4 regions of the Martelella mangrovi genome follow, and region 3 is predicted to be linked to each of the others. Evidence: riboswitches for the same ligand, from Rfam matches in the RefSeq annotation. Region 3 holds a riboswitch; each other region holds the start of a gene.
The links. Region 3 has a riboswitch for thiamine pyrophosphate ahead of thiE (thiamine phosphate synthase). Riboswitches for the same ligand answer to the same signal wherever they lie in the genome.
Positions count from the first base shown of each region.

Region 1: it holds a riboswitch for thiamine pyrophosphate, as region 3 does, so the genes downstream of both, thiC (phosphomethylpyrimidine synthase ThiC) here and thiE (thiamine phosphate synthase) in region 3, are expected to answer to the same signal.
Region 2: it holds a riboswitch for thiamine pyrophosphate, as region 3 does, so the genes downstream of both, thiB (thiamine ABC transporter substrate binding subunit) here and thiE (thiamine phosphate synthase) in region 3, are expected to answer to the same signal.
Region 4: it holds a riboswitch for thiamine pyrophosphate, as region 3 does, so the genes downstream of both, ABID12_RS10255 (ABC transporter permease) here and thiE (thiamine phosphate synthase) in region 3, are expected to answer to the same signal.

Region 1 covers NZ_JBEPLY010000002.1:434,545-441,612, forward strand. Annotated here, with positions in the region: gene ABID12_RS04315 (sensor domain-containing phosphodiesterase) at 1-42, shown strand, start outside; gene ABID12_RS04320 (DUF1284 domain-containing protein) at 252-671, opposite strand; gene ABID12_RS04325 (biotin transporter BioY) at 668-1,258, opposite strand; gene ABID12_RS04330 (GntR family transcriptional regulator) at 1,427-2,050, opposite strand; gene ABID12_RS04335 (LysR substrate-binding domain-containing protein) at 2,183-3,085, shown strand; gene thiC (phosphomethylpyrimidine synthase ThiC) at 3,116-4,924, opposite strand; TPP riboswitch at 5,025-5,141, opposite strand; gene ABID12_RS04345 (NAD(P)-dependent oxidoreductase) at 5,271-6,185, shown strand; gene ABID12_RS04350 (phosphodiesterase) at 6,258-7,055, shown strand.
Region 2 covers NZ_JBEPLY010000001.1:281,849-288,916, reverse strand. Annotated here, with positions in the region: gene ABID12_RS01395 (OpgD/OpgG family glucan biosynthesis protein) at 1-853, opposite strand, end outside; gene ABID12_RS01390 (FKBP-type peptidyl-prolyl cis-trans isomerase) at 1,256-1,693, opposite strand; TPP riboswitch at 1,955-2,069, shown strand; gene thiB (thiamine ABC transporter substrate binding subunit) at 2,117-3,130, shown strand; gene thiP (thiamine/thiamine pyrophosphate ABC transporter permease) at 3,150-4,772, shown strand; gene ABID12_RS01375 (thiamine ABC transporter ATP-binding protein) at 4,786-5,439, shown strand; gene ABID12_RS01370 (M48 family metalloprotease) at 5,540-7,033, shown strand.
Region 3 covers NZ_JBEPLY010000004.1:259,516-266,583, forward strand. Annotated here, with positions in the region: gene ABID12_RS08035 (NAD(P)-dependent alcohol dehydrogenase) at 1-198, opposite strand, end outside; gene ABID12_RS08040 (sugar-binding transcriptional regulator) at 415-1,374, shown strand; gene ABID12_RS08045 (HAD family hydrolase) at 1,371-2,048, shown strand; TPP riboswitch at 2,087-2,189, shown strand; gene thiE (thiamine phosphate synthase) at 2,303-2,965, shown strand; gene ABID12_RS08055 (TRAP transporter large permease subunit) at 2,962-4,761, shown strand; gene ABID12_RS08060 (TRAP transporter substrate-binding protein) at 4,773-5,762, shown strand; gene ABID12_RS08065 (linear amide C-N hydrolase) at 5,865-6,962, shown strand; gene gad (glutamate decarboxylase) at 7,033-7,068, opposite strand, start outside.
Region 4 covers NZ_JBEPLY010000006.1:10,676-17,743, forward strand. Annotated here, with positions in the region: gene prpB (methylisocitrate lyase) at 1-103, opposite strand, end outside; gene prpC (bifunctional 2-methylcitrate synthase/citrate synthase) at 117-1,259, opposite strand; gene ABID12_RS10245 (MmgE/PrpD family protein) at 1,326-2,837, opposite strand; gene ABID12_RS10250 (sugar porter family MFS transporter) at 2,994-4,325, opposite strand; TPP riboswitch at 4,561-4,668, shown strand; gene ABID12_RS10255 (ABC transporter permease) at 4,735-5,490, shown strand; gene ABID12_RS10260 (ABC transporter substrate-binding protein) at 5,522-6,463, shown strand; gene ABID12_RS10265 (hypothetical protein) at 6,640-6,846, shown strand; gene ABID12_RS10270 (aspartate aminotransferase family protein) at 6,895-7,068, opposite strand, start outside.

The DNA of each region.
Region 1 (7,068 bases), on a different contig from region 3:
GACGCCAATGCCTGGCTTGCGGCACGACGCAGCACACGCTGATTTTCACGGCAAGGACTGCTCACCGTCGAATAGTTCTGAACAACATTCACTTTGGATATCGGAAGGGGTCGGCTCGTCTGTTTTGCGTCGATGCGAAACCCTACCGCGAAATTTGCGTGGTCGCCGATCGGCGGCGGTTCCCCCTCTTCGGCAGGAACTGCCCCGAGCGGTCGCGACCTGCCCAAACCGCCGCGGTGCAGGCCGGCGGCTCAGGAAAAGGCTGAGCCGGCATATCCCGATGCAGCCACCGCGCCACACAGTTCACGCCAGTCGCATCCGGCACAGGCCGACCGTGTGCGTCCCTTGGCAAAGGCGTGACGGAGCTGGCGAATGCGCGCTTCATCCAGCACGAACCGTGTTCCGGGTTTGATGGTCAGCGCCAGCAGACCGCCGACATCCGCCGCCGCGGCAAGGTCGCGCTCGACGACACTTTCGCGATGGCAGTGGGGCGCTGCCTCATCGAGGAGCGGCGCGCAGATCGCATCCGGCCCCTCGATGATCTCGATTTCCTCGCCTTCGGCAAGACGCCCCACGATCACCGCCATATTGGCCGTGAACGCGGGCGTGTAGCCCTTGCCGACAAAGGTCAGAATACACAACAGATGATGCGGACGCAGCCTTACCGTCATCCGGGAAGGCGCGCCGTCCGGCCCGAAACCAGTTTCAAAACAGCAGCCCCGAGTGCGGATTTCAGGACTGCGCCGAGAAGAAACGGAACCACGCCCAGCATGATCGCCTGTTCGGCGCCGACAAGCACAGCCAGCCATGCGGCCCCGAGCACCAGGCACAGGATATTGCTGGCAAGCATGCCGGCAAAGGCGAGCACCATCCGCTGCCCGTTCCATCCGCGCTCGGCCAGAAAGCCCATGACCATGCCCGCAATCGGGAAGGCAAACAGATATCCGCCCGTCGGCCCGATGAAGTGATGGATGCCGGCAGCCCCGCCGGCCAGAACCGGCAGCCCCAGGGCCCCTTCAACAAGCCACGCCGTGATCGTGACGCCACCGAGCCGCCAGCCGTAAAGCGCGCCGACGAGGGCCACGGCGAAGGTCTGCAAGGTCACCGGAACGGGTACCATCGGGACTTCGATATAGGAGGACAGCGCGAGAAACAGCGTACCGACAAACACAGCCCCGATTTTCCAGGCAAGCGGACGGTTCTGCAGGTCGATCATGACGGATTGTTTTCCGGTGGCACCGGCGCTCGACATGGGCATGAAAGTCTCCTTCAAAAAATTATAGATAATTTCGACTCATTATCTCTAATATTGTTTCTGACTTTCGTCATCATTGCAAGAACGCCGCGCAGAAGGGGCTGCGCGATGCGGATGCAATCGCGAGTCTGTCTTGAATGGGGCAGATGATGCGCTCTGGACCGCAGTGCTTCAGATCGGGTTTTGTCCGATCCAGGTCACGTGCCGGGCAAGCAGGGCCGCGGCCGTGTCGATATGGCCCGCACGCAGCGCCGAGAGGATCGCGCGATGATCGCGATCGGTCGGCGTCTCCCATTCCGCACGCCAGCCGGAGAACAAAAAGCGCGCGCTGGCCGCATGAAGATCGTCGATGGTCCGCAGCAGACGCGGCATGCCGCATGGCGTCAGGATCAGCCTGTGAAACCGGCGGTTCGCTTCTTCCCACACCTGAACATCGCGTGCGTGGTCCCCTGCCCGCGTCGCCTCTTCGGCTTCATCCAGAATGGAGGTGGTCAGATGCGGCGCGGCGTTGCGCAAAGCCAGCACCTCGAGCACGGAACGCATCTGCGCCACTTCGCGCAGATCATCGAGGCTGAAAGCGGCAACCCGCACCCCGCGGCGCGGCTCGCTTTCGACCAGCCCCTGCGCTTCCAGCCGCCGAAAAGCCTCGCGCACCGGAACATGGCTGGCCTTGAAGGTCTCGGCAATCTGGTCCTGGCGCAAACGGGTCCCCGCCGCAATCTCGCCGGAGATAATGCGACCGGCCAGTTCGCGACTGATCCGTGTGGCGACAGGTTCTGATTTGGTGTTCGGCATGGATCATAGATAATCGCGGCCGCACGAAAGGTCCAGAGACGCCCGGCAAAGCACCGTCTTGATCCCGAGGCATTTCCTGCATAAACTTTTCAATATCGAATACATCATAGAACTCGATTGCGAAATTCGGAAATGTTGACGACTTTTGATATGGACGCGCTCAGAACCATCGTGGTGGGAACCGACCTTGGCAGTTTCGCGCGTGCGGCGGTGCAGCTTGGACGCTCCCAGTCGGCCGTCAGCATGCATCTGAAGAAGCTGGAGCAGCAGACAGGGACCGTGCTTTTCAGGCGCAACGGCCGCGGCCTTGTGCCGACCGAGGCGGGCGAGGCCTTTATCGCCTATGCGCGCCGGATCATCGCCCTCAACGATGAAGCCGCGTTATCGGTTGGCGCCGCCGCCACGACGGCCTCTGTCCGGCTGGGTCTGCCGCAGGATTTCTTCGACGATGTGATGCCCGCAACGCTCCGGGCGTTCCGGCAGAATTGCGACAATGTGCATGTCGATATCCGGGCGGGCGAAAACCATAACCTGGCGGAGGAAGTGCGCGCAGGTCGTCTGGATGCCGCCATCGCCTTCTTCCGCGCCGACAGCCCCGCCGAGGGCGAAACGCTGTGCCGGCTGCCGATGCGCTGGCTGGCAACGGAGGATGTCATGGCGACGCTGTCGCGCGATCCTGTTCCGCTCGTGCTGTTCAGCCATCCCTGCCTGTTCCGGCAGGCCGCTCTGGCGGCTTTGGATGACAGCCGGACGCGCTGGCGCGCCGCACTGACGACGCCAAGCCTCCCGGCCGTCTGGTCAGCGCTGCGGTCGGGTCTGGGCATCGCGGTGCGCACGGATCACGGCAGGCCCGCGGATATCATCAGCGTGGGGCAGGATTTTGGTCTGCCGCAACTGCCGTCAATCGAACTGCGCCTCCTGCGTGCGCCGAACATTTCAGGCATTGCCGACCGGCTGGCCGAGGTGCTGCGCCGGGAAACGCTGAGCAAGGTGACGCCAACGGCTGACACAGAGCCGCACGCCGAACCTGCATAAGTCATTCCCCGGCAACTGCTTCGAGATGGCTCAAGCCTCCTCTTCGCTTTCAAGCGGAAGGTAAAGCGCCCCGCCCTCGCGGAATTTTTCCGCCATCTTCGCCATGCCCTCTTTCTGGGCCTCGGCGCGGATATCGTGCGAGATGCGCATCGAGCAGAATTTCGGCCCGCACATTGAACAGAAATGCGCGACCTTGTGCGCCTCCTTCGGCAGGGTCTCGTCATGCATGGAACGTGCGGTTTCCGGATCGAGCGACAGGTTGAACTGGTCCTCCCAGCGGAATTCGAAGCGCGCGCGCGACAGTGCATCGTCCCGGATGCGGGCGGCCGGATGCCCCTTGGCGAGATCGGCCGCGTGGGCGGCGATCTTGTAGGTGATCACCCCGGTCTTGACGTCATCGCGGTCGGGCAGGCCGAGATGTTCCTTCGGCGTCACATAGCAGAGCATCGCCGTGCCGAACCAGCCGATCATCGCCGCGCCGATACCGGAGGTGATGTGATCGTAACCCGGCGCGATATCCGTGGTCAGCGGCCCGAGCGTGTAGAACGGCGCCTCACCGCAGGTGGCAAGCTGCTTGTCCATGTTCGCCTTGATCTTGTGCATCGGCACATGGCCGGGGCCCTCGATCATCACCTGGCAGTCTTTCGCCCAGGCGATCTGGGTCAGTTCGCCCAGTGTTTCCAGCTCGGCGAATTGCGCCTCGTCATTGGCATCGGCAATCGAGCCGGGGCGCAGGCCATCGCCGAGCGAGAACGACACGTCATAGGCGCGGGCGATATCGCAGATCTCGTCAAAATGCTCGTAGAGGAAGCTCTCGCGATGATGATGAAGGCACCATTTGGCCATGATCGAGCCGCCGCGCGAAACGATGCCGGTCACCCGGCCCACCGTCATCGGGATCATGTGCAGCCGTACACCTGCGTGGATAGTGAAATAGTCCACCCCCTGCTCGGCCTGCTCGATCAGCGTGTCGCGAAACACCTCCCATGACAGGTCCTCGGCAATGCCGCCGACCTTTTCCAGCGCCTGATAAAGCGGCACGGTGCCGATCGGAACCGGCGAATTGCGGATGATCCAGTCGCGGATATTGTGGATATTGCGGCCGGTGGACAGGTCCATAACCGTATCGGCGCCCCAGCGCGTGGCCCAGACCATCTTTTCCGCTTCCTCGGCCATGGATGAGGTCACCGCGGAATTGCCGATATTGGCATTGATCTTCACCAGAAAACTCCGCCCGATCGCCATCGGCTCGGCCTCGGGATGGTTGATATTGGCGGGGATGATTGCCCTGCCCTTCGCCACCTCGTCGCGGACAAATTCCGGCGTGATGAAATCGGGGATTTCGGCGCCAAAACTCTCGCCATCGCGCATCAACGCCTGTTTCGCCGCCTTTCGCCCGAGATTTTCGCGGATGGCGACAAACTCCATTTCAGGCGTCACGATGCCGGCGCGGGCATAGGCCATCTGGGTCACGGCCTTGCCATCCCTTGCCCGGCGCGGCTGATGGCGCACGGGAAATTCCGGCACCAGCCGCTTGCCCTCGGCAAAGCCGTTATCCTCCGGCTTCACATGGCGTCCATCATAGGCATGCGTGTCGCCACGCGCGGCCAACCAGCCCTCGCGCAGGCGCGGCAGGCCGCTTTCGATGGCGATATCGGCCCGCGGGTCGGTGTACGGCCCGGAACTGTCATAGACCGTGACAGGCGGTTCGCCGGCGCTCGGGTGCACATCGATCTCGCGCATGGGGATGCGGATCTCGGGATGCAGCATGCCCTTGTGCCAGACGCGGCGGGATGCCGGCAGCGGGCCTGTGGTGACGGTCGGAGAAATATCTTTCATCGGTCGGAGCCTCCATAGCTCTTGGCGTTGGAGACCCAGTTCGACGTTGAATGGAGGAGGCCGCGCATATTGCGCCTGAAAGGAACAGCGGGCCTTATCCCGCGCAGCCGATGCACCATCCCTACGCCAGTGTGAACTGGATCAGGTTCATCGGGTCACTGCGCTGCATAAGCCAACAGTATCTCAGCCCCTTGTCGGGACCCCCCGGGTGAGCGCGCCAAAATTGCGCCGGATGCGCGAGCTTGTCAACGCCTGCTGCGAAAAACGCCACATACCTGATTTTCAAATGTATGACTTTTATAAATTTCGTTTTTCGGATTGGATAATCGGCCTTACGCTTGCGCGCATGCCCAATCAGAACGCGCCCGCACCGCAAAGCAGACCGACAGGTTTCATCGGCCTCGGCACGATGGGAACGCCCATGGCGCTGAACCTCGTTCAAGCCGGCATGCCGGTTATCGTCTGGAACCGGACGCCGGAACGCTGCATGCCTCTGGAAAAGGCCGGCGCCGCCGTTGCGCCAACGGCAGACGACTTGTTCTCCCGATGCGAAACCGTGCTTCTGATGCTCGAAAACGAGCACGCCACAGATGCCGTCCTCGGGCGTGGAACGGACCGCTTCGCCGAACGGGTCGGCGGCCATTGCATCGTCTCGATGGGCACCGTCTCGGCGGAGTATTCCCGAACACTCTCTGACGAAATCGCGGCAGCAGGCGGCCGCTATGTGGAAGCACCGGTCTCCGGCTCGCGCAAACCGGCAGAAGCCGGACAGCTTGTCGGCATGCTCGCGGGCGCGCCGGAAGATCTGAAATGTCTGCACAGCCTTCTCGCACCGGTTTGCAAGCAAGTCTTCGAGTGCGGCGCGGTTCCTGCGGCGCTGCAGATGAAGCTTGCGGTCAACACCTTCCTGATCACCATGGTCACGGGGCTAGCGGAAGCCGGGCACTTCGCGGCGCGGCACGGGCTCGACATGGACCGGTTTGCCGAAATCCTGAATGCCGGACCGATGGCGAGCGACGTCTCGAAGGTCAAGATCGACAAGCTCCGCCACCGCGATTTCACCCGTCAGGCCGCAATTTCCGATGTCCTGAAAAACAGCCGGCTGGTGGCTGACGCGGCGCGTTCGGCAGGCACCGCCTTTCCGCTGATGGAGGCGTGTGTGGCGCTTTATGCGGAAACGGAAGTTTTGGGGAACCCGGAGGACGACATGATCGCCGTTATCCGGGCGTTCGAGGCACGTGCCGGCCTGCCCGGCTCTTGATCTACCTGTCGCTGCGCGCCACTCTGCGACTGCCCCATACCGTGCCCGCCGGAAAACCCTGAGGATGAAACCATGCTGATCGCCCACCTCTCCGATCCCCACCTTCGCGCCAAAGGCGAGCTTTATCAGGGACTGGTCGATTCGAACGCCATGTTCGATCTCGCGCTCGATACGCTTCTGGCACTGCGCCCGGCGCCCGATCTGGTGATTATCGGCGGCGACCTTGTCGATGGCGGCACGGAAGCCGAATACGAGACGGTGCGAACCGCCCTGCAACGCCTTGGCCAGCCCGTCTTCGTCATCCCCGGAAACCATGACGATCGCGAAACCTTCCGCCGTTGTCTTCATGACCTTGTTCGGCTTCCCGATGAAGGGCCGCTGCATTTCGACACCCATGCGCAATGGCCCGTCAGGGTGATCGGTTTCGATGTGACGGTCCCCGGGCAGCACTATGGCGAGATCACTGAGGCGTCACTCGCATGGCTGGAGCAGAGACTGGCCGAACGCCCGGATCAGCCGACAATGCTCTTGATGCACCAGCCGCCCGTGGACAGCGGCATGGGCTTCATCGATACCTACAAATGTTTCGGCGGCGACCGACTGGCGGCACTGGTCGCCCGGCATGACAATGTGGAGCGCGTGTTGTGCGGTCACATTCACCGCTTCATGCAGATCGGGTTCGGCGGTCGCCAGCTGATGACGGCGCCGAGCACCACGACAGCCATCGCTCTCAGACTGGAGGAGGATGCATCACCGGCTTCCTTCGTCGAGCCGCCGGCCTTTCTTCTGCACCACTGGCGCAAAGGCGGCGGCCTTGCAACACACTGGGTGCCGGTCGGCCGTTTTCCCGGACCACTGCCCTTCTTCTGATTGCGCGTTTGCC
Region 2 (7,068 bases), on a different contig from region 3:
ACATCGAAGTCATAGGTGCAACGCCGAGACGGGCGATATCGTTCCGGAAAAACAATCGCGCCGTCACATCCATGCGCGTATTCTTGCCGGGCGTGATCACGAACCGGTAGGCGCCGGTGACGCTCGGACCGTCGAGCGCGGCAAAAACGGTGATCTTTTCGCCTTCCGCAACGGGGCGAACGATGTAGAACGCCGAAAACCGCGGAAACTCCTCGCCCTGGTCCGTGGCGGTGTTGACCGCCAGACCGCGGGCCGACAATCCGTAAAGATTGCCCTGGCCGAGCGCACGGAAATAGGAAGAGCCCAGGAAGGAAATCAGCTCGTCGGAAACATCGGGCCGGTTCAGCGGATAGTTGATGCGGAAACCGGCAACGCCGGGAAATTCAGCATCCCTGAACTGCGCGATATCGAGCGGCGAGCGATAGATGAAGTCGTCGACGGAAAACACCAGCTTTTCGGCATCACCATTGGCGACTTCGTAAATCTCCACCGGCGTCTTGAACAGCCAGCCGAGCGAAAAGGCCTGAAGCTGGAAATTCGACTGGTCCCGCCAGATCGCCTTGTTGGGATCGTAGCGGATTGCCCGGTAATCATCATAGTGGAGCGAATTGAAGGGTTCGCCAACATCCTGCGGCGGGGCCTCATAGGGCTGCGCCGCCTTTTCCTTCATCCGGGCTGTCAGCGTATCGAAGGTAAACGCATCGGGGGCCGGCGCCTGCGCTTCCACTTCCGCATTCTGATCCGGTACCTTGCCGGGTTCCACCGCGGCGCCTTGAGCAAATGCCTTGCTTCCCAAACCGGAGAAAGCCAGCGCTCCCGCGGCCGTTTGCGCCAGAAAAACTCGTCTCTTCATTCAAATTCCCGTCGGTTGAAAAGGGGAGGCCGAAAATGTTGCATTGCACCAAAACCGGCGCCGGAATTGCGTTTTTTGAATGTATTCGCTCTCGGGCAAGATCGCGCGAAAACCGTCTCGACGGTAAGCGCAGACACTTCGGAAACGGCGTAATCCCGTTTCGGTTCCACACTGACGCAAAAAACAGACATCGATATCCATCCGGTCGCAAACAGGGTCAACCCGGAGAGCCGGGCATCAAAAGGGGCTGGGACGCCATACAGCATTCCAGCCCCTTTTTTAGGGCAGCCATTCAACCAAAGAATGGCAAGATCATGGCAATACGCCTTTTTCGCGCCGCAATATCTACAAACTCACTGTCGAGCTGTCGGAATGGCTGCGCCAACAAAATATGCTTTCTTTTCAAGCCGCGTTGACGATTTCAACGAGCTCGACGGCGAAATTCAGATCCTGCCCGGCAAGCGGATGGTTGGCATCCACGGTTACCTGCTCTTCCTCGACCTTGGTCACGACCAGCGGTACGGTTTCACCGGTGGGCGTGCGCGCCTGAAGCTGCATGCCCGGTTCCACTTCAACCTCAGCCGGCATGGCCGACTTCGGCACGACCTGAACCTTCTGCGGATCATGCGGCCCATAGGCCTCTTCCGACGGCACCTGCACCTGGCGGCTGTCACCGACATTCATACCGGCGATCTCGCGATCGAGCCCCGGAATGATCTGGCCGGCACCGACGGTAAACTCAAGCGGCTGACGGCCTTCGGAAGAATCGAAGGTCGAACCGTCATTGAGGGTTCCTGTATAGTGAATACGAACGGTGTCCCCGCTCTTGGCTTCTGTCATTGGTGTGCTCCTTCCTTTGAACACTGAGCGCATCGGCACAGCATCGGCACAAACCGACCTCGGGCCCAGGCGCCGTTTCTTTTTCCTGAGGCTCCGGCCTTCGACCGGAAAGCGCCCCAGAGGATGAGCCGACACACTTTCCTGCATGACGACTGGCGGGTACATCCGGAATACCGGATGCGCCTCTTACCTAGTCACTTTCACGTGTATTTTCAAATCCGTCCGGCCTTGAATTCCACGGAAGCCCGCGATAGGTGTTGAAAAGCTCTAACGGGGTGCGGAACGCGGCTTCGACGTCGTCCGCTGAGAGGTGAAGAACCAACCCGAGGAACCTGATCCGGTTAACACCGGCGGAGGGATTAGACGCGTGAACGGTCCGACGCCCTTTTCCCATGTTGATTGAGACACCACGAAGGAGGCGTCATGCCCGGCCATCATCTTTCGATTTCGATTGCAGCGCTGGCGCTGCTGGCTGCAGGCGGCGCGCTGGCTGAAGACGGCAAGGTGCTGACCGTCTACACCTATGAAAGCTTCAACACCGAATGGGGCCCGGGCCCGCTGGTCAAGCAGGCCTTCGAGGCCGAATGCGGCTGCACCGTCAAATTCGTCGGCGCGGAAGACGGCGTTGCCCTGCTCAACCGGCTGAAGCTCGAGGGCCGTTCAAGCCCCGCCGACATCGTGCTCGGCCTCGACAACAATCTGATCCACGAGGCAAAGGAGACAGGGCTTTTTGCCGCTTCCGGCGTCTCCACCGACAATCTCGACATCCCCGGCGGGTTTGAAGACGACATTTTCGTCCCCTTCGACTACGGCTATTTCGACATCGTCTACGACAGCGAGAGCATCGCATCTCCGCCGACCACGCTTGACGCACTGGTCAACGGACCGGCTGACGAAAAGATCGTGATCGAGGACCCGCGCACATCAACGCCGGGCCTTGGCATGCTGCTGTGGATGAAATCCGTCTATGGCGACGACGCGGCGGCAAAGTGGGAAGCGCTTTCGGACCGCATTCTGACGGTTGCGCCTGGATGGTCGGAAGCCTACGGCCTGTTCACCAGTGGCGAGGCGCCGATGGTGCTTTCCTACACCACCTCGCCGGCCTATCACCAGATTGCCGAGGAAACCGACCGCTACAAGGCCGCAGACTTTGAAGACGGGCTCTATATCCAGATCGAGGTGGCCGGCATGACGGCGATGGCGGACGATCCGGCGCTGGCCAGATCCTTCCTCGCATTCATGCTTACGCCCGGCTTTCAGGATGCAATCCCGACCCACAACTGGATGATGCCGGCCGCTGCAACCTCCGAGCCGTTACCGGATGCCTTCCAGAATGCCGTCACACCGGACAGGACGCTGCAATTCGCTCCGGATGTCGTGGCCGAAAACCGGCAGGCCTGGATCGACGAATGGCTGAACGCGATGAGCGCGCGGTGAGCGTTCCGGGACGACGACCTTGTATCTGACCACGGCAGAGTTTCGCCGGAGCCTTTCCGCCGGCATCATGTCCCTTGCGGGCGTTATCGGCTTCATTGCCGTGGCGGTGGCCGCCCTTTCCGGTTTCGGGCGGATTGGCGATGCGGCCTCGGTCATGAACGAGCCCTATGTCTGGCGCATTCTGCGTTTCACGCTCTATCAGGCCTTCCTGTCCACCGTGCTGTCCGTGGCGCTTGCCATTCCCGTTGCCCGTGCCATGGCGCGGCGGCCGCATTTTTTCGGCCGGATATGGATTGTCCGGCTGATGGCCGTGCCGCTCGGGCTGCCGGTGCTGATCGGTGCGCTCGGCATTATCGGCATATGGGGACGGCAGGGCCTGTTCAACGATGCGCTGGCTTTTGCAGACTTTGGCCGCCCGCTGCAGATTTACGGCCTGCAGGGCATTCTGATTGCCCATGTCTATTTCAACCTGCCGCTGGCCGCCCGCCTGTTTCTGGCAGGCATCGAGCGCGTGCCGCAGGAATATTTCAAGACCGCCGCAATGCTGTCGATGCCGCAACGCAGCATCTTCCGCTTCATCGAATGGCCGGTGATCGCGCCGCTGATCCCGGGCGTTGCCGGGCTGGTCTTCATGCTGTGTGCCACCTCTTTCACGCTGGTGCTGATATTGGGCGGCGGGCCGGCGGCGACCACGATCGAGGTCGCGATCTATCAGGCGCTTCGCTTCGATTTCAATCCCGCACGCGCCGTCGCCCTTTCCGGCATGCAGATCGCGGTTACGGCACTGGTGCTTGCCGCCCTTGCCCTTTTTCCGAAGGCGAAAGACCCGGGCGCCAGTGCCAGCAGCGATGTCAGCCGGCGCCCCGACGGCGACCACCGCCTTTCGCGCGGCATCGATGCCGGGCTGATTGCAGTGTTTCTGGTCTGGCTCGCCCTGCCGTTGGCGATGATCGTGGTGAAGGGCGCGGGCGCAGACCTGCCCGGGCTGTTGCGCGAACCCGCCTTTCTCAGGGCCACGGCCACCAGTCTCGCCATTGCGTTTTCGGCGGCTCTGGTTTCGCTCGCCCTGGCGCTTTCCTTCATCGCCGCCACCGGCGCAATCGAAACGCTGCGCGCGCCCGGCACGCTTGAACGCGGCCTTGCCGGATTGATGTCGGCCATGGGGTCGCTGGTGCTGCTGGTGCCGCCGATCGTGCTTGGCACCGGCTGGTTCCTGCTGCTGCGCCCGTTCGGGTTGACCGATGCCGCCGCACCCGCAATCGTCGCCGGCATCAATGCGCTGATGGCCCTGCCCTTCGTGCTGCGCGTGCTCCGGCCGGCTGTTGCCGTCCACCGTGCCCGCACCGCCCGGCTTTCGGCCAGCCTCGGCCTTGTCGGCCTCGCCCGATTGCGGATCGTCGACTGGCCGGGCCTGAGAAAACCGACGCTGACGGCGCTGTCCTTCGCCATGGCATTGTCGCTCGGCGATCTGGGCGCGGTTGCCCTTTTCGGCGGCGATCAGCTCACCACCCTGCCCTGGTTGCTCTACAGCCGCCTTGGCAGCTATCGCACGGAGGATGCCAACGGGCTGGCGCTGATCCTTGGCGCGCTCTGCCTTGTCCTGATGATTGCCGGCACCCGCGCGCCGGCGGCGAAAAACTGAGAAAGGCGCCGATGTGTCAAAAGCCCCCGGCATCACCCTGGAAGACGCAGCGCTGAAGCTCGGCGGCAAGGATTTCCTGTTCAACGGCACGATTGCCGGCGGCAGCGTGACGGCGGTAACCGGCCGTTCCGGCTCCGGCAAAACCACGCTTTTGAACCTGATTGCCGGCTTCGAAAAACCCGACAGCGGCCGCGTGCTGATCGGCGGGCAGGTGATGAACGATCTTCATGTGGCAAACCGTCCGGTCACGGTCGTGTTTCAGGAAAACAATCTTTTCGCCCATCTCGATATCTTCACCAATACCGGGCTCGGTGTGGATCCGGGCCTCAGGCTCGACGAAAACGGCCGGCGGCGAATCAGCGAAGCCCTCGCGCGCGTCGGCCTTGCGGGTTTTGAAAAACGCATGCCCGCCTCGCTTTCCGGCGGTGAGCGCCAGCGGGCGGCCTTTGCCCGGGCACTGGTGCGCAATCGCCCGATCTTGCTGCTGGATGAGCCCTTTGCCGCACTCGATCCCGAAATGCGCGGGGAAATGGGTACACTTCTGCTTGAACTGCATGCAGAAACCGGCAATACCGTGATGATCGTCTCGCATGAGCCGGACGAGGTGGAGGCGATTGCAGATCATCGCCTTGTCATCGAAAATGAAGCGATTTCGGCGCGCTATTGACCGTTGCGGCCGCGAACGCCAAATATGGCTCTCAAGTAACGGCTTGACAGCCGTCATGGACATACCGGACAAGGGTCGCGTTTTGACAGGCGCAACAAGCATGAACACCATCCTCGGCCGCCTGAAGTCAGGAACGCGCGCATGGGGCAGGCACGGGGCAATTCTTGCCCTTGCCAGTATGCTTGCGCTTTCAGCCTGCCAGTCGACGGACACCTATTTCATCGTGCCGGAAACGGCGGGCGGCGAGCAGACCGTCGATGCGCTCACCCGCAACGATCCCAACGCCGCCATGGGCGCGCGCGAACATCCGCGCATTCTGGAGACCTATGGCGGGCAATACCGCGATCCGCAGGTCGAAAGGCTTGTAGCCCGCATTGCCGGGGCGCTGACGGCGGTTTCGGAAAATCCGCAGCAGACCTACCGCATCACCATCCTGAATTCGCCGAGCATCAATGCCTTTGCGCTGCCCGGCGGCTACCTCTACGTTACCCGCGGTCTTCTGGCGCTGGCCAATGACGCCTCCGAGATCGCGGCCGTGCTTTCCCATGAAATGGCGCATGTGACGGCCAATCACGGCATCGAACGCCAGCGCCGGGAAGAAGCGGAGGCCATTTCCAGCGAGGTGATCGCCGAGGTTCTGCCCGATAGCCAGGAGGTCAAGCAGATTGCCGCACGCGGCAAGATGCGGCTGGCCGCCTTCTCGCGCCAGCAGGAACTGGAAGCCGACGCGATCGGCATCCGCATGCTGGCCGAAGCCGGCTACGACCCTTCGGCCGCGGCGCGTTTCCTGCGCTCCATGGCCGCCTTTGCCAAATATGAATCGGCCAGCTCGAAGGACGAGAGCCTCGACTTTCTCTCCAGCCATCCCAATACGCCACGCCGTGTCCAGCTTGCCGACGAACAGGCTGCCCTTTACGCCAATGTCGGCTCGAAAGAGGTCGGGCGCGAGTATTTCCTGAACGGCATCAACGGGCTGCTGTACGGCAGCAATGCCGATGAAGGCTATATCCGCGACCGGAACTTCTATCACCCCAAGCTCCAGATTGCCTTTACGGTGCCGGCCGGTTTCTCGATGACCGACAAGGCAAACGCGGTCGTGGCAACCGGTCCCAGCGATGTCGCCATCCGTTTCGACGGGGTGAAGGCGAAGGGTCGGCGCAATCTTGAAGACTATATCCAGAGCGGCTGGGTGACCGGTCTCGTTCCCGGTTCCGTCGAAACCACCAGTGTCAACGGCATGCCCGCGGCAACGGCAAGAGCAATTGCTGGCGACTGGTCGTTCGACGTGACGGTGATCCGCGATGGCGGCGAGATATACCGACTGCTGACAGCCGCCCCGCGCGGCAGCGGCCAGCTTCAGGACATCGCCTTTTCCGTCCGCTCATCCTTCCACAAGATGACCGCGCAGGAACTTTCCAGCCTGAAGCCGCTGAGGATCAGGGTCGTCACGGTTCAGCCCGGCGACACGGTGGCGAGCCTCTCGGAGAAGATGATGGGAACCAGCCGCAAGCTGGCGCTGTTCCGGGTGCTGAATGCGCTTGGGCCCGGAGCGACGCTGTCGGCCGGACAAGAGGTCAAGATCGTCTCGCAATAGCGGCCGGCCGCCGGTTACGCCGCGAAAGGAGCGGC
Region 3 (7,068 bases):
GGAGGCCTCATGGCCGAGCACCATCGGCGCATCGACCACGAAGGGGCCAATCTTGCCGTGGGTATAGTAATGCACATCCGATCCGCAAATGCCGACGGTGTGCACGCGGATGCTGACATCGTCGGGACCGAGTGTCTGTTGCAGATCGATCTCCCTGAGGTTCAGTCGACCCTTTTCCTCCAGTACCAGCGCCTTCATGCTATTTTGACCTCCTCCGACACAACACATACTCCTTGCAAAGGCGTCAGAACGGTTGATACCCGCCGGAACACCCCGTGACAAAAGCGTATTACACGCCATTTACATTTGTTTCAATAAAAACATAAATGTAAATTTACAAATGTCAAATTTGCATTTCAGATGAAAACGGTTCATATGACGGACAGGTATGAAACGCGCGACGGGATGCGCCTGGTGGCAAGTGAAACGAGTGTGGAAACCGAGGCGTTTCTGGTCGAGGTCTGCTGGCATTATTTCATCAATGAAATGACCCAGTCCGAAGTGGCGGCACTGATGGGGGTCACCCGGCTGCGCGTGAACCAGGCCATCAGAAGTGCGCGCGCCGACGGGCTGGTGCGGGTCGATATCCAGTCGCCACATGTCATGCGCCTGCGCCTGCAGGAAGACCTGAAGACCCGTTTCGGCCTTGCCGACGCCATCGTGGCGCCGGCCAATGCGGACAATCACGACTATCAGCGCCCCGCAGGGGTCGCCCTTGCCAACTACCTGGCAAAAGGATTGCGCGAGGCGCGCTGGCAGCGGATCGGGGTGTCCTGGGGCATGACGCTGACAAATGCGATGACCCATCTGCCGCGCATGCAATTGCCGGAGATCGAAATCATATCGATGATCGGCGGCACATCGCAGGGCGCATCGTTCAACACGTTCGGGATCGCCTCTGGTTTTGCCGACCGGCTGGGCGCCCGATATTCGCTGTTTGCCGCCCCGGTCTACCTCTCGCCCGGCACAGACAGGGAGGAGTTTCTCTCCGATGCCGTTTTCAGCGAGCATCTGGAAAAGCTGAAAACCCTCGATCTCGCCGTTCTGGTTGCCGGCGATCTGTCCGACAGGTCCGTTCTGATGAACACCGGACTGCCGTCCAGTGTCACACCGGCGACCCTTTCCGAAAAAGGTGCTGTGGGCGATATCGTCGGCCATTTTATCGATCACAACGGCCGGGAGGTCGACCACTTCATCAACGACTGTGCCGTCGGCATCCGGCTTGATGCGCTTGAAAAGGTTCCCGAACGGGTGCTTGCCGCAGCCGGTACACACAAGGTCGACGTCATCATCGCCGCCATCCGCCGCGGGCTCGTTACCACGCTTGTGACCGACGACATCACCGCCGAACGCATTCTGGCCAGGACCTCATGAACAAAACAGTTATTTTCGATTTCGACGGTGTGCTCGCCAACAGCGAAATCATCGCGCTCGCCGAACTCCAGACCTCGCTTGAAGAATACGGGATAACGGTCGACTGGGATACGCTGGTCGAGAAGTTTCTCGGCGCCTCGATCAAACAGATCACCGCCTTTGTCGAAAACAGCACGGGCAAGCCGGTTGAGCCCGCGTTTCAGAAGGACTGGTATGCGCGGCTGTTTGACCGCTACGCCCGCGAACTTCAGCCGATGACGGGTGCCGCGGACATGCTCGACAGTCTCGATGCGGCCGGCATCGGCTACTGCATCGCGTCCGGCGGCTCCTACAAACGGCTGGGAGTGGCGCTTGACTGTATCGGCTTTGCCGACCGTTTCCGCGGCCGCGCTTTCAGTGCGGAATCGGTCGAACACGGCAAGCCCGCGCCCGACGTTTTTCTGTACGCCGCCGAACAGAGCGGCGCGCAGGCCGGCGACTGTGTCGTGCTTGAAGACTCGATTGCCGGCGTCATTGCCGCCGGCCGCGCCGGGATGCGCTGCGTCGGCTTTGTCGGTGGCGGCCACCTTGAGGGCGTAAGGCCGCTTCATGCCGAACGGCTTCAGAGCGCAGGCGCCGACACCGTGCTCACAGACCTGTCCGGTTTCCGGCAAGCCGCATTCGGCGCCGTCTGAAGCCTGTTGACAGGGGGCGCAAAGCCCGACAGAATCACGGAAATTCCGAGGGGAGCATCATCCGATGCTGAGATGGCAATGCGCCGGACCCTTGAACCTGATCCGGGTCATACCGGCGTAGGAACGGAAAATGGTTGCGTTCCCTGTTTTCGCGCCCGCGCCGCTGCCCGGTCTTCGTATGATCGTGGAGCGCTTTCTATGCCGTTGGACATTCGTAACATCTGCTCGCCGGGAACTCTTGCCGGGGCACGGCCATGAGAACGGTCGACTATCGCCTGAACGCCATTGTCGATGCCGGTCTGGTTGAGGCCGCGCCGCTGGCGGAGTTGGCGCGGCTTGCCGCCGAAAACGGCGCAACGCTGATCCAGTATCGCGACAAATTCGCCAAAACCCGTCAGATGGTCGAACGCGCCGTTCAAATCCGCGCGGCGCTCGCGCCCACCGGTGTGCCCTTCGTCGTCAATGACCGGGTCGACGTGGCCCTTGCGGCCGAGGCCGACGGGGTGCATCTGGGCAGCGACGACATGCCGGCGGAGATCGCCCGGAAGCTGCTTGGCCCGGACGCCATTATCGGGCTCACGGTCAAGAACGCCTCCGACGGCGCCAGGGCGGCAGCCGCACCGGTCGATTACGCCTGTATCGGCGGTGTTTTCCAGACGCTTTCCAAGATCAATATGGATCCTCCGGTGGGCCTCAACGGCTTTCGTGCGCTGCGCCGCGGCCTCAAACGGGCGCGGCCCGACCTGCCGGTTGGCGCGATTGCCGGTATCAAGCTTGAAGACGTGCCACGGCTGATGGCCGAAGGGGCCGACGGCATTGCGGTGATTTCCGCAATTTTCCACGCACCCGACGTTGCAGCCGCAACCCGTGAACTTCGCCGCAGCGTAGACACGGCCATCGCACCCCCGGCACAATGACGGAAAAGCCCGGCACGCTGCACGCCCGGGCAGCACAGCTTGCCACGCGGCTGGAAACGGCACTCGCGATGGTCGCCGCGGCCGTGCTGGCGGTGATGCTCGCTGTGGTGCTGACCAGCGTGGTTCTGCGCTATCTGTTTCACACCGGCGTTATCGGAACGGAAGATCTCGGCATCTGGCTGAATGTGGCGCTGATTGCCCTTGCCGCGCCGCTTGCGCTGTCCGGGCCGCTTGCCATGCGGCTTGACCTGCCTTTCGGCCCGTCTGCCAAAAAACTGGCCGGCATCATTGCCGATGCGTTCAGCCTGCTGGCGGCTCTTGTGCTGATTTTCGGCAGCACGCGCGTCGTGAACCTCATCGGCGGCACATCGCCGGCACTCGGCCTTCCCGAATGGGTGCGTTTTGCGGTGACCGGCGCAGGCGGCGGTCTTCTCGCGATCATTCTCGTTCTTCGCCGCATCGGCGAACGGCAGGTTCTGCCGCTTGCGGCATCGGCGACCCTTGCATCCGCAGTCTATTACGCCTGCCTGCACGTCACCGTCACAACCGCCCTGCCTGCAAGCATTGCGATCGCGCTTGCGGCAGCAGTCGGCCTTGCCGCCGCCGCACCGCTTGCCCACGCCTTCATCGCGGCGGCGATGATCGCCATTCCCTTCGGCGGCAATCTTGGAACGGAAACCATCGTCACCACGACCGTTTCCGGCATGTCCCACTTTCTGTTGCTCGCCATTCCGTTCTTCCTGCTGACGGGGGCAGCCCTTTCCGCCTCGGGCGCGGCAAGGCACCTTGTGGCCTTCGCCGCCTCACTGGTCGGCCACCGGCGCGGCGGGCTGGCCCAGACGGTGCTGGCCACCGGCACGCTGTTTTCCGGAGCCTCCGGCTCTTCGGTCGCCAATGCCGTGTTTTCCGCCACCACCTTTCACCCGGAACTCGTGCGCCATGGCTATCCGCCGGCCCGCTCCGGCGCAATCATTGCCGCCTCGTCGGTGCTCGACAACATCATCCCGCCGTCAATCGCCTTCCTGATTCTGGCGGCCGCCACCGATCTTTCGGTGGGCGCGCTGCTTCTCGGCGGGCTGTTTGCGGGGCTGGTGATGGCGGCGGCTCTCTCCATCGCCATTTACCTCACGACCCGCAATCTGCCCGGCAGCAGACCGGTGGCTAGGGGCGAACGCCGGCGATCCCTGCTTGCAGCGGTCCCCGCCTTCGGGCTCGGCGTCATCGTGGTTGCCGGCATCCGCATCGGCATCGTCACCACCACCGAGGCGGCAGCCCTTGCGGCCATCTATACACTTGCACTTGCGGCTTTTTCGAAAACGCGCCGGACAGCGCTTTTTTCGGTTTTCCGACAGACCGCGACCGAAGCTGCGGCCATCGGCCTTCTCATCGGTTCGGCCGGGCCGTTTGCCTTTCAGCTGGCCGTCGACGGCGTATCCGGCATGATCGCCTCAACCGTTGCCGCTTTCGGCGGTTCTCCGGCCGCGGTTCTGGCCTTTTCCGTCATCGTTCTGCTTGGCGCCGGGCTGGTTCTCGATATCGGCGCGGCGATCCTGCTTCTCGGCCCCCTTCTGCTGCCGCTTGCCACCGGCTCGGGCATCGACCCGATTGCCTTCGGCGTGATCATCGTCACCACGCTGATGATCGGCGGCCTGACGCCACCGGTCGGCATGCTGGTTCTGGTGGTGGCCGGCGTGACGGAGGTTCCCCCGGCCGCGCTTTTTCGCGCGGTGCTGCCCTATCTCGCCGCACTTCTTGCGGCAATCGCCATTCTTTGCACCTGCACCCTGTTGATCTGAGAGGAAACGTCATGCAGCCCCTCACCCGTCGCCATTTCCTGAAAGCCGCTACGCTGACCGCGCTTTCGGCCCCGTATATCGCCCGCCCGGCCCTGGCGCAGACCACGGTGACCGTGGCCTCATTGCTCGGAGAGGACAAGCCGGAAACCAGGATCTGGCGCTATATCGCCGAAAAGGCCGAGGAACGGCTGCCCGGGCGTTTTCGCTTCAACATCGTCGCCAATGGCGCGCTGGGCGGGGAAAAACAGGTCGCCGACAGCATCCGCCTTGGTTCCGTGCAAGCAAGCCTTTCGACCGTTTCGGCGCTGTCGTCATGGGTGCCGCAATTGCAGATCCTCGACCTGCCGTTCCTGTTTCGCAGTCCCGAACACCTTGGCCGCGTGGTTGCAGGCCCCGTGGGCGCGGAACTGAAAGGCGCGCTTGCCGATGAGCGCTTCATCGTCGGCGGCTTTATCGACTACGGCGCCCGCCATCTTCTGACGAAAACGCCGGTAACCCGGCCGGAAGGGCTTGAAGGCGTCACGATCAGGGTGATCAACAGTCCGCTTCATACCGGGTTGTGGAGCGCGTTTGGCGCGGTTCCCGTCGGCATTCCGATTACCGAAACCTATAACGCGCTGGCCACCGGGGTTGCGGATGCCATGGACCTGACCAAATCCGCCTATGCCGGGTTCAAGCTCTACGAGGTCGTGCCGTGCCTGACCGAAACCGGGCATATCCGCGCGTCCGGCGTGATCTATTTTTCTCAAGGGTTCTGGGACGGGCTCGACCCCGAGGCTCAAGCCGTTCTGGAGGCGATTTCAGCCGAGGCCGCGCTCTATTTCAATGCACTGATTGTGGAAGACGAAACCGCAGCCATGCAAACCGCGCACGAAAATGGCGGCATCGTGTTCCAGCCCGAGGACATGGACGCCTGGCGGGCGGGCGCCAGGAACGTCTGGGCCGATTTTGCCCCGGCCGTCGGCGGCATGGAACGGATCGAAACGGTCGCAAACACCTGACAGGCAGAGGTCAGAAATGATCTTCAAAAGTCTCAGACCTTGCGCCGGCGAAAACCCCGCAATACTCTCTCGCCAATGCGCCAATAGATAACGAGGTAATCCATGTGCACGTCCCTGCTCTACACAGATCTTTCCGGCTCCGTTTACGCAGGACGCACACTGGAGCTGCCGGTGGAACTGCCTTATCTGGCGGCGTTCCTGCCCAGCGGCACACAGCTTTCGTCAAAGGCCGGCAATCATGCACCGCTGACCTATGAGAGCCGCTACGACATTTTCGGCGTCGTGGTGCCCAATGGCAGCGTCGAGGACCTGAAAGTGGTGGAAGGCCTGAACGAGGCCGGGCTGAATTTCTCCCTGCTTGCCTTCGCCGACACGCATGGCCCCGATGACACACAAGCCGATGATGTGCCGGTGCTGTCGGCAATCGATCTCGGCGCATGGATGCTGGCACAGTTTTCCACCGTAGCGGAAGTCAGGGAAGCGCTTGAAAAACAGACGGTTCTGGTCGATCCGCTGGCGGCCCTCGGCGGTGTTGTGCCGCCGTTCCACTACACGGTTCATGACCGGAGCGGCGCATCCATCGTCATCGAATTCTTCGACGGCGAACGCCATATCTTCGACAATCCGCTGGGCGTGATGACCAACAGCCCGCGTTTCGACTGGCACCTGACCAATCTCAACAACTATACCCACCTCAGCAATGTCGACCATTCAAGCGCGACGTTGCTGGGACAGAATTTCATACAGCCCGATTCCGGCATCGCCACGGTGACGCTGCCCGGTTCGGACACCGCCGTCGACCGGTTTGTCCGGGCCGTCTATTACGCCCATTTTTCAGAAAAGGCGGACGGGCCCGAAGCATCGCTGCGCCAGCTTGGCCACGTGATGAACAAGTTCGACCGGCCCAAGGGGGCCTCCGTCTATTCCAGCGCCAAGGCCAGCGCACTGACGGAATCGGCCACCAGGCTGACCGGCCAGCAACCGGCGCAAAAACCGGAATTCATCACCGAATATACCTCCTGGATCACGCTGATCGATCTGGAACGCAGCACCGTGATGCTGCGCACCTATAACAGCCTCGGCTATGCGTCCTTCGACCTTGCCGCACTGAAGGCCGGCGCCACCGGCCCCAAGGTCGTCCCGCTCGAAGCCTTCGATCAGGGCAGCCCCGATGCCGACAAGGTGCTGCTGGCGCTTTAGGGCGTTCCAGACAGAAAACGCCGCGTCCCCGAAAGACGCGGCGTTCTGATATTGCGCTGTTGCAGCCCGCTCAGTGATGGAAACCGGAGGCTTCGTCTTCGGTCAG
Region 4 (7,068 bases), on a different contig from region 3:
TGTGCACGCCGGGCATGGTGACGATGCCGCCCGCTTCCACCTGTCGGCGCAGGCGAAGCCCGGCGGGTTCTTGCGGAAGGTCTGCGGAAATCAGATAGGGCATGGGAGATATCCTGTCAGTTGCGGTCTGCCATCGGCACGAAGGGGCGATTGTCGGGGCCGATGTAATTGGCGGCGGGGCGGATGATCTTGCCGTCCTCGCGCTGCTCGATGATATGGGCCGCCCAACCCGCCATGCGGGCAATCACGAACAGCGGCGTAAACATCGCCGTCGGCACGCCCATCATGTGGTAGGAGACGGCCGAGAACCAGTCGAGATTGGGAAACATGCTGCGCGCATCGGCCATGGTGGTCTCGATCTGGTCGGCGATGTCGAACATCTTCATCGCGCCGGCCTCTTCGGAGAGCTTGTGCGCGACCTGTTTGATCACCTTGTGGCGCGGGTCGGCGACCGTATAGACCGGATGGCCGAAGCCGATGATCACCTGTTTTTGCGCCACCCGCTCGCGGATATCGGCATCGGCCTCTTCCGGCGTGTCGTAGCGTTTCTGGATCTCGAAGGCGAATTCGTTGGCTCCGCCATGTTTCGGCCCGCGCAGCGCGCCGATCGCGCCGCAGACGGCGGAATAGAAATCGGTGCCGGTGCCGGTGATCGAACGGGCGGTGAAGGTCGAGGCGTTGAATTCATGCTCGGCGTAAAGAATGAGCGAGGTATGCATCGCCCTGACATGGCTTTCACCGGGCGGCTTGCCGTGCAGCAGGTGCAGGAAATGCCCGCCGATGGAACTGTCATCGGTCTCCACATCGATCCGCCTGCCGTTATGGGAGAAGTGATACCAGTAGAGCAGCATCGAGCCCAGCGAGGCCATCAGCCGGTCGGCAATGTCGCGGGCGCCGGCCTTGTTGTGGTCGTCAGCCTCCGGCAACACGCAGCCCAGCACCGAAGCGCCGGTGCGCATCACGTCCATCGGATGGGTGGCGGCGGGCAGTTCTTCCAGCGCGCCGCGCACGGCAGCAGGCAGGCCGCGAAGCGCGGCAAGCTTTTCCTTGTAGGCGGCAAGGGCGGCCCCGGTCGGCAGCGTGCCATAGACCAGCAGATAGGCGATTTCCTCGAAGTCGCAGGTGTCGGCAATGTCGAGAATATCGTAGCCGCGATAATGCAGGTCGTTGCCGCTCTGGCCGACCGAACACAGCGCGGTATTGCCGGCGACAACGCCCGAAAGCGCCACGGATTTCTTCGGTTTCCTTGCTTGCGTCATGATCTCTCCTCCCGATCACGCGCCGCCGATCCCGCCCTCCTCAAGGCCGGATAGGCGGCATCTGTCTCATCTCCAGTCGAATATGCCCGTCCTTGCCGGTGCCCCCAGCCTGTCCGGCGACACGGTGAAATTCAGCCCGGCAAGGTCGTCGGGCGCAAGCGACATCAGCCGCTCGACGGTTGCCAGAAACCGGTCCTGTTCGTCTGCCGCAATCACCCCGTCGGCCAGCATCCGGAACTTTTTCACATAGTCGGGCCGGGCAAACGGGCGGCTTCCCAGCGGATGGGCATCGGCGACGGCCAACTGATCCTCGATGATCCGGCCGTCCTCCATGGTGACGATCACATGGCCGCCGAAGGCCTTTTCCGCCGGGTCGTGACTGTGATAGCGCCGTGTCCATTCCGGGTTTTCCGCCGTGGTGATCTTGTGCCACAGCGCCACGGTCTCGGGCCGTCTGGCGCGCTCTGGCGCATAGGAGCGCTCATGGTGCCAGCCGCCGTCCTCAAGTGCGACGGCGAAGATATACATGATCGAATGGTCGAGCGTTTCGCGGCTGGCGTCCGGGTCCATCTTCTGCGGGTCATTGGCGCCGGTGCCGATCACATAATGGGTGTGGTGGCTGGTCTCGATCAGGATTGATTTCACCTTTGTGAGATCGCCGATCTTCGGGCCCATGCGGCGGGCAAGGTCGATCAGCGCCTGGCTTTGATACTCGGCCGAATGCTCCTTGGTGTAGGTGTCCATGATGGCGCGCTTGGCCTCGCCCTGTTCCGGCAGCGGCACGATATATTCGGCGCCCGGGCCGGAAAGAAGGTAGGCGATAAAGCCGTCCTCGCCCTCCCAGGCCGGAGAGGGTGCGCCTTCGCCGCGCATCACCCGGTCGACGGCCTCGACCGCCATCTTGCCGGCAAAGGCCGGGGCATAGGCCTTCCAGCTCGAAATCTCGCCCTTGCGCGATTGCCGGGTCGTGGTCGTCACATGCAGCGCCTGCTGCACGGCCTGATAGATGGTCTCGGTCTCAAGCCCGAGCGCGGTGCCGATGCCGGCGGCCGCCGACGGCCCCAGATGGGCGATATGGTCGATCTTGTGTTCGTGCAGGCAAATGCCCTTGACCAGATCGACCTGGATTTCATAGCCGGTGGCAATGCCGCGCACCAGGGCCTCGCCGGAGAGCCCGCAATGCTGGGCAACAGCCAGAACCGGCGGGATATTGTCGCCGGGGTGGGAATAGTCGGCGGCCAGAAACGTGTCGTGATAATCAAGCTCGCGCACCGCCACGCCATTGGCCCAGGCCGCCCATTCCGGCGAAAACCGGGTGTCGGCGGCAAGACCGAAGATCGTTGCGCCGGGGATAAACGGATGAGCGGTTGCCTGCGCCCTTGCGCTGATCGCCGGGCGGCGGGCGATGGAGGCGGCGGCCACGGCGGCATTGTCGATGATCCGGTTGCCGATCATCTCCACCACATCGTCATCAAGCGCTACGGGATCGGCCGCAACAGTGGCGATCTTCCAGGCCAGCTGGTCTTCGCGTTTCAGGTTTTCCGATGATTTGTGGGTGCGCACCGTATGCTCGTGCATGACATCTCCTCCCGCTTAATGCCACCGCCGTTTTGTTCCAGTAGGCGTCAATTGTCCATTGGCGGCAATGCAGCCATTAGTCTTAGGCATTTTGGCGGTCTCACGCAAAACGGCCCGCTCGCGGCGGGCCGTCGATCATCATGCGGTGCGGGCAGATCAGCCTGCTGCAACGGTGCGTTGCTCGATTTCCTCCAGCGTGACGCCCTTGGTCTCCGGCGCTACCGCGATGGCATAGAAAATGCCGATCACGCAGAAACCGGTGAAGATCGCGAAGGTCCCGACAATGCCGATGCCTGCCAGAAGCTCGGGGAACAGCAGGGCGACGACGAAGTTGAAGAACCAGTTGGCGACAGAGGGCAGCGCCATGCCGCGCGGGCGTAGTCTGAGCGGAAACAGCTCCGCCATGTAAAGCCAGGGCAACGGGCCGAGGCTGACGGCAAAGAACGCGATGAAGGCGAAGATCCCGATCATTGCCAGATAGGGCGTCGCGGCGATGTTGATCATGGTTGCAACCGTCACCAGCGCCATGGCGGCCGAGGTTCCGATAAAGCCCATGATCAGCAATTTGCGCCGTCCCATGGATTCAACGAGATACATGGCGACGACCGTCAGCGCGACATTGACCACGCCGATGCCGACAGTTGCCAGAAGATCGGTCGTAGTGCCGGAAAAGCCGGCGTTCTTGAAAATCTCCGGGGCGTAATAAATGATAGCATTGATGCCGGAGAGCTGCTGAAGCACGAACACGATCATCGCGAAACTGGTAATCGGCAGAATGCCCTTTTTCAGGAATGTGCTCCAGGATGGCTTTGCTTCCTCGTCCCTGGCGCTTTCCTTGATTTCGGCGATGATCCCGTCAATCTCTGCGTCGGAGGATTCCGGCTGCAGCCTGGCGATGATGTCGCGGGCCTTGTCGGCATTGGAATTCAGCGTCAGCCAGCGCGGGGTCTCCGGCGAAAGCAGAATGCCAACAAGGGCAATGATCGACGGGAACACGCCGACGCCGATCATCCAGCGCCAGTCGCCGGAACCACCGAAGGCTGCATCCGACATGTAGGAGACCATGATGCCGATGGTGATCATCAACTGGAAGGCGGAGACGATAGTGCCACGAATGCGCGCCGGCGCCACTTCCGCCAGAAACATCGGGGCCGTCATGGCCGATGCGCCGATGCCGACGCCGATCAGAAGGCGGGCCAGCGTCAGGATGTACTGGTTGAAGGCGAGCGCCGAAATCAGCGAGCCGACCAGAAAGATCACGGCGCCGAGGATCAGCATCGGCTTTCGCCCGTAGCGATCGGTGGTGACCATGGCGACGATCGTGCCGCCAACCGCGCCGAGCGGAACGGCGGATGTGATCACCCCTTCCATGAAGGGCGTGATGGTGAAATCCTGTTTGATGAACGGCAATGCGCCGGAGATCACGCCCTGGTCAAAACCGAAGAGCATGCCGAACAGTGCCGCCACGATAACGATGGCGATAAGCATTGGTTTCCTCCGCATTCCACAGGCGTTGCCGGGGTTCCGGCACGCCGTTCAGCTTTCTTCCTTCACCGAACCCTTAGTCTGTTTTTGTGAACGGTAGCTGAAAGTTTTGCTTTTCGCCAATCTTTAGGGCAACTTTAGGATGTAATACACGTAATTAACTCAATTCGGTTGAATTCCTGTCGCCGAAGCATTTGTCGACACCCCTTGACCGGGCCTGCCGACGTGGTCATAGATATGCCCATCCGAGGGGTGCGATCTTCGTGGAAGATGCTGAGATGGCGTTTGCCGAACCCTTGAACCTGATCCGGGTCATGCCGGCGTAGGAACGGAGTTTGGTGTTGAGCGACACGCCCAGAATATCAGCCTGTTTTGTTACGTCCGCTGCCCGGCTGTGCCGGGGAGAGGGGTGTTGAAGCAGAGCCTTTATGCGGTTTTCCGATTTTGTCTGGTGGTTTGCGCCCTGATCCTGCTCTGGCAGGCGGTGGTCATGGTGTTTGCGCTGCCGCGCTATATCCTGCCCGCCCCGCTTTCCGTCGCGGTCAGGCTGTGGAGCGGACACGCCTATCTGTTTGCCGAAGCGCTGGTCACGCTGCGTGAGATCATCGCAGGCTTTGCCGCCGGTGCGCTGTTCGGCGCCGGTGCGGCCTTTCTGCTTGCCGGCTTTCCCCGTTTCGGCCGGCTGGTCTGGCCGGCGCTGGTGGTGCTGCAATCCTTTCCCGTGTTCGTCATCGCGCCCATGCTGGTGCTCTGGTTCGGCTTCGGCATCGCGTCCAAGGTGGTGATGACGACGATCATCGTGTTCTTTCCGGTCGCCTCCAATTTTGCCGACGGCCTTGCCCGCACCGACAGCGCCATCGTCAAGGCCGCGCATCTCGATGGCGCAGGCCACTGGCAACTCCTCTTTCTCATCCGGCTTCCGCTGGCCATGCCGCAGCTTTTCTCCGGCCTGCGCATTGCCGCACCGCTTGCGCCGCTGGGCGCGGTCGTCGGCGAATGGGTTGGCGCTGCCGGCGGTCTCGGCTTCGTCATGGTGCAGGCCAATGCCCGCATGCAGGGCGAGACCGTGTTTGCGGCCATGCTGATCCTGGCGCTGGAAGCCGTTCTGTTTCGAAAGGCGGTGGATCTCGCCGCTCCCTTTTTCACCCGCTGGTCGCCACAGGCATGAGCGGCCGGACTGTCCTGACAAGGAGGAATGAATGCTCAAGAAACTGACCCTGATTGCCGCGCTGACATTGTTGCCCGGCATGGCCGCTGCCAATGACAAGCTCGATGTCATTCTCGAATGGTATGTGAACCCGGACCATGCGCCGCTGGTGGTCGCCCAGCAGCAGGGCTATTTCGAAGATGAAAAACTGGATGTGACACTGGTGCCGCCGGCCGATCCATCCATGGTGCCGCGCATGGTTGCCGCCGGGCGCGCCGATATCGGCGTTCACTACCAGCCGAACCTCTATCTCGACCATGCCGCAGGCATCGACATCAAGCGTTTCGGCACGCTGGTGTCCACACCCCTCAATACGTTGACGGTGATGGCGGATGGTCCGGTGCAGTCGCTTTCCGATCTGAAAGGCAAGAAAATCGGCTTTTCCGTCGCCGGGATCGAGGAGGCGGTCGTCTCCGCCATGCTTGAAAGCACCGGCCTGTCGCGGGATGACATCACCCTTGTCAATGTCAATTTCGCGCTCACCCAGTCGCTTCTTTCCGGCCAGGTGGATGCCACGATCGGCGCGTTCCGCAATTTCGAGCTGACCCAGATGGCCATCGAAGGCGAGGAGGGACGAGCCTTTTTTCCGGAAGAAAACGGCGTTCCGGTCTATGACGAGCTGATCTATGTGACCCGCAGCGAACTGCTCGATGATGACCGTCTGCCGCGTTTTCTCGATGCCGTCGAGAAAGCAACGATCTTCATCACCAATCACCCGGACGAGGCCTGGAGCCTGTTCGCCGAGGCCTATCCCGATCTTGACGACGAGCTGAACCGTGCAGCCTTTGCCGATACCGTCGCTCGCTTTGCCAAGAGCCCGGCGGCCTTCGATGCCGGTCGCTACCAGCGCTTCGGCGCGTTCATGGCGGCAAACGGCTTGATCGAGGAAGCGCCCGCGGTTTCGGAAATTTCGGTTTCGCTTGCGGGGCAATAGTGACGCTGGCCTTAAATCGCCACAAAAGCACGATAGAAGATACGAAAATACCGAAAGGCGGCCGGTGGCCGTCTTTCGCGTTTCGGTCTTTTGTGCATTTTGAAAGACGGGCGGCGTCCTGCTGCCCCAAAGAGACCGATCTCGTAAACGCTCGAGCGCCTCAGGGAGATCGGAACATGAAACTAGCCGGCCTTGTGCTGGTGGTGATCGGCCTTGCCACCTTGACCATACGCTTCGGCCTTTATCACTATCGCGATGTTGCGGGCGATATCGAGGGCAGTCTGCTGACCCCGCTTGCCCATGTCATCCTGCTTTTCGGTGCCATGTTTCTGGCACTGCATCTGGTGCTGCGCCTTGTGCAGCACGTCATCGGTCATCACTGAATATGCTTGCCCCCGGATGCGCCGGGGGCAAGCCTTTCCAAACCCTTGTCAGCCGAGAACCGTCGTCACCGCTTTCTTCGTCGCAGCGACGATCTGGTCGGCTTCTTCGCGCGTCAGGCACAGCGGCGGGGCATAGCCCAGAATGTCGCCTTCCGGCATGGCGCGGGCAATCACACCTTCCGACAGCAGGGCTGCGGCCAGCTTGTAGCCGATCTTTTCTTC